2 regions of the Anoxybacillus andreesenii genome follow, and region 1 is predicted to be linked to the other one. Evidence: a T-box and tRNA genes for the amino acid it is inferred to sense, from the RefSeq annotation. Region 1 holds a T-box; the other holds one or more tRNA genes.
What was found. A T-box is a leader RNA that pairs with one kind of tRNA and senses whether it is charged. The one in region 1 lies ahead of alaS (alanine--tRNA ligase), so its partner is inferred to be a tRNA-Ala.

Region 1 (2,480 bases):
TTCTTCGGTCGCACGAATGATCGGCATAAACAGGTCCGTATCAAAGTTTGTCGGCACATCCTGCAGGACAGAGGCCATCCGTTCTAAGCCCATTCCGGTATCAATATTTTTCTTTGGCAGCGGAGTATAGGTGCCGTCTGGATTATGGTTGAATTCAGAAAACACAAGATTCCATACTTCTAAATAGCGATCATTTTCTCCCCCTGGATAGAGCTCAGGGTCCTCAGGATCGTTGCCATATTTTTCACCACGGTCGTAGAAAATTTCTGTATTTGGTCCACTTGGTCCCTCACCAATATCCCAGAAGTTGCCTTCAAGGCGAATAATTCGTTCTTCAGGAATACCAATTTTTTTGCTCCAAAGCTCAAACGCTTCTTCATCCTCGGGATGAATCGTAACGGATAAGCGCTCCGGATCAAATCCAATCCATTTCTCATCAGTTAGGAATTCCCAAGCCCATTCAATCGCTTCTTCCTTGAAATATTCACCGATGGAAAAGTTCCCGAGCATTTCAAAAAAAGTATGGTGCCGGGCTGTTTTTCCAACGTTCTCAATATCATTTGTACGGATGGATTTTTGCGCATTCGTGATACGTGGATTATCTGGAATCACACGTCCATCAAAGTATTTTTTGAGCGTTGCCACCCCAGAGTTGATCCATAATAGGGAAGGGTCATCATGGGGAACAAGGGACGCACTTGGCTCAATCGAATGTCCTTTTCCCTTAAAAAACTCAAGATATTTGCGGCGAATCTCAGATCCAGTCAGTTTTTTCATTGCTTTTTTCCTCCTTAATACTTTATTAAAAAACAAAAAAGCCCCATCCCCATACAGGGACGAGACTTGTCTCGCGGTACCACCCTGATTACGAATGAAAGGCTCATTCATCTCTCAAGACCTTTAACGCAAGGTTTACGGCAGGGATTAGCTGCATTCAGGAATAGCTTTCTGTTACCCTTCATCTAGAATTTCTTTCAGCCACGGAAATTCCTCTCTTTAAATGGTCTGTAACATACTTCATCCTTCAACATGTTTCAAATATACATTTTCCTATATAGTCGAATTATAGCGATTTAAAATTAGGTTTGTCAATGCTCTGAGACTCCATCCTTCATCTGTCTTGAACGAATCAAATGATTGCGGGCATGTAGGATGCTCACCTTGACAATGGCAAGGATGGGTACAGCGACGATCAAGCCAAATACGCCTCCCATCTCTCCACCTGCTAAAAGAGCGAGCATGATCATCAATGGATGCATGTGTAGACTTTTTCCCACAATTAAAGGAGATAAAATATTCCCCTCTGCAAACTGCAAAACTAAAATGATGACGATTGACGTGATCACCATCTTGATAGAGATGGTAATCGCAATAATCACCGTAGGAAAGAGGGCAATGATTGGCCCAAAATACGGGATGATATTGGTGGCCCCAACGATGAATCCAAGAAGCAGTGGATACTTCATATCAAATAACCAGAAAAGAAGTGCGGCAATCGAGCCGAGAGCAGCTCCAACAAGTAGCTGACCGCGAATATATCCTCCGAGGGATTTATCCACATCCCGTAAAAACTGGATGCCACCCGACCTCCATTTTCTTGGTGTCAAATACCAGATTGCCCTTTTGATTGAGTCAATATCCTTCAGCATGTAGAAAGTGATGAATGGGATAAGAGCAATGATAAGAATAGAATTCAGAATACCCAGAAGGAAATCGACCACCTTCGTTAAAAACTGGTTTAACGCTTCCTCTGCTGCATCAATACCCTCGTCTATTTTCTCTTGAAATCCCTCAGGCCATGCGGACGTATGCTCCTGAATGGTTGTCACCCAAACTCGATATTGACTTGTGAAATGTGGAGCATTTTCTACCAAATCTCTCAGTTGCATAATAAAGGCGGGGATCCCTTTATATAGCGCAAAGCCAACTCCCCCGAAAAAGAGTAGGTAAATGATTAAAATAGCCGCCCATCTCGGGAGAAAATTCTCATGTAATTTTTCAACGATGGGATGAAGCAAATAAGTGATAAATCCTGAAATGATAAAGGGAGATAAGACGATTAGAATGGTTTGAAGGAGCGGAAGCCATATGGGCTTGAGCTTTAGGAAAACATAAATGACGATAAAGACCAAAAGAAGAAATCCAAATCGATAATACCATTTTAGACGAATATCCATACCCGACCTCCAAATAGAAAAAGCACAAGTGTCTTCGGAATTAATGGGTTAAGAGCTTTTTCTGGGACTCATACAGCCCAATTCCTTACCTCTCTGTCCAGATTCATCGTTTTTCAGGACTGAAATTGCTCATTTCCTTACTTTCGAGTCCCGATTCTTGCTTATTTGAGACTCGCATTACCTCTTTTCACCCTTTTCAGTCTCGAATAGCACCTTATCGGGACTCAATTTACCTATTTCCACCCATTTGAGTCTCGATTAGTACCTATTCGGGACCCAAATACCGCTTTCTCAGACGGTCGA
Region 2 (2,480 bases), on a different contig from region 1:
TTAACAGACAACTTATCTCAATATCTTCAGATTCTTCTTTTACCCTCAATCTTCTAACTCCGAGATCCTTACTCTTGATTGCTTTGATCATATCCGTTAAATGTGTTGATTTTTCAATATATAGCTTTACCTTGATCTCTTTTTCCTTTAGCTTTTTTGGGCCAATCCAATCAAATAATAATGGGATGATCTTCACTCCAATAATTAAAAAGATGACACCTGAAATGGCCTCAATATAAAATCCCGCTCCAATGGTAATTCCAATTCCTGCTGATGCAAGAACTAAAGATGCAGTCGTTAGCCCCGAGATTGCTTCATTTCCCCTTCTCAGGATTACTCCTGCCCCCAGAAAACCAATGCCACTGATTATATATGATGGGATTCGCCCGGGGTCCATAGGTCGAGCATATTCTTTAGAATATAAAAAAGCAGATTCATAAGAAACAATGGTCAATAAGCAGGCCATTACCGATATGATTAAGCATGTCTTTAATCCTAGCGGTTTCCCTTTCAACTCCCTCTCTAACCCAATACCTATCCCTGAAATTGCAGCAAAAGTAAGTTTAAAAAGAACCTCATAATCCATATATTGCAGTAATAATTCCTTCATTGTATTCACTTCCCACGAAAAATATCCTGTCATTGATTAAAATATTCAAATATAGGATTAATATGAATGATATTCAATTGAACCCTTACTGCTTAAGTCGCATGATATGTAAAAATGAGATATAAAGGGTGGAAAGAGATTCTTCTTCAGAATTTTTGTAGGCTCTCCAATTTACTTGGGAGATTTTAAAGAAGATTTGGATTTGGATTTTTCTTACGATACTCCTCAGCCGTTAATGTATAATAACACTGACCATCAAAGTCTTTGTATTCTACTTCCAGATGACCTACTCTAAAATGGTATATCAATCCTAAGTTTTCAATTAGTTTAATAGAAGGGTGGTTTCGATAGTCGACAAACGCCATGATTTTTTTTAAGCCAATCACTTCAAAACCATATTGCAATGTAGCACGAGCCGCTTCCAGCGCAAGTCCCCGCTTTCGATATCTGTTCGAAATCCCATAATAGATTTCTGTTTCCCCCATTCCGAGATCATCTGGACCCAACCCGCAATAGCCGATAACCTTGTTATCCACCTTATGAATGATAGCCAGATTAAACTTGTAAATCTTCTCTGGCTTATTCTTTTGATTCTGCGCCATGGACCACTCGATAATTTGTCTCACACCCTCTCGTGACGGGGGCTCTTCTGGAATATATCGAAAAAAGTATTTTTCACTCACTACCTCATAGATTCCATCCACGTCTTCTAGCTGATACGGGCGAATGAGCAATCGCTCTGTTTCGATCAGTGCACCTATAAACATTAATAACTTCCTCTTTTCTCTATATACACTCAATGTTTTTTTCAAAATACATTTATTCTCCCTTAATCGGAGTTTTCCTTCATCAAAACTAATAAACCGGACAACCTACAATTCCCTCTTGATTTATCACAGGATAATCTCTTATAATAGTCCATGTAAACATCATACGGGGGATTAGCTCAGCTGGGAGAGCGTTTGGCTGGCAGCCAAAAGGTCAGGGGTTCGAGCCCCCTATTCTCCACTTATGAAATTCATACGATTTCACTAAACGCCAAAACTATTGATATATCAAAGTTTTGGCGTTTTTTCATTTTCATATAGCTTCAATGTATTTCTTTTCCAATCGTTTTTCATCGTATTTAATTTTTATCCTTCTACAATGAGACGGGCAGACTAATAATCACAAATCCCATTACCAACAAAAAGCAAATTGAAAGTAAAACTATGGTAACTTTTTTCATTTTTTCAAAAACAGTATCCAACACCTGTCAGTGACTGCGTGTCAGATTATACTGTTCCAAATTTTCGTTTATCTTTTCTAAGATTGACTTATCTGCTTCTTATAACCATATACCAATTGGTTTATCACCTTCATCCATTTGATACACCCTCCCAAATATTAATTTAACTTTTCACTAAATTTCCTTAATATGATACTAATATGTTTACCTTAATCTAAGCATCAGTCTTGGGTTTGAATAGACCAATTTCCAAGCTAAATCCACCTTAAGTAGGATCCTAACATTAAAGTTTAGCAGGATATAGCCAATCGGAGATGTACGGAGTGTTTCCGGTTGTTTGAGAGGCTGCTTCCTTGAGCCCTCTCCCATGAGGCATTACAAAGAAGCCCAGCCCGTCTCCTTTCCAGTCCCCTTCAAGTATCAATCCTTCCGCGTTTCTTCCAGTGCGGTAGTGGGGCTTTGCGGAGCGTTAAACAGCACTTGAACGTGGAGAGACGGTGCTTCGGTCAGGGTTTACCGCAGCAACCAATATCACTAGAAGTTATGTTAAAGAAATAGTTTTGATGAAATCATAACCACCCGTAAAAACGGGTGGTTTGTTCTACGGCTGAAAGCCTTCGTTACTGGCCAGCCCTTCAAAGG

Region 2: it encodes a tRNA-Ala, which carries the amino acid that the T-box ahead of alaS (alanine--tRNA ligase) is inferred to sense. The anticodon was not compared.

What each region holds. Positions count from the first base shown of each region.
Region 1 covers NZ_JAUSTU010000010.1:48,590-51,069, forward strand. Annotated here, with positions in the region: gene alaS (alanine--tRNA ligase) at 1-777, opposite strand, end outside; T-box leader at 830-1,037, opposite strand; gene J2S07_RS11665 (AI-2E family transporter) at 1,089-2,177, opposite strand.
Region 2 covers NZ_JAUSTU010000054.1:2,441-4,920, forward strand. Annotated here, with positions in the region: gene J2S07_RS21425 (MgtC/SapB family protein) at 1-610, opposite strand, end outside; gene J2S07_RS21430 (GNAT family N-acetyltransferase) at 796-1,377, opposite strand; tRNA gene J2S07_RS21435 (tRNA-Ala) at 1,546-1,618, shown strand.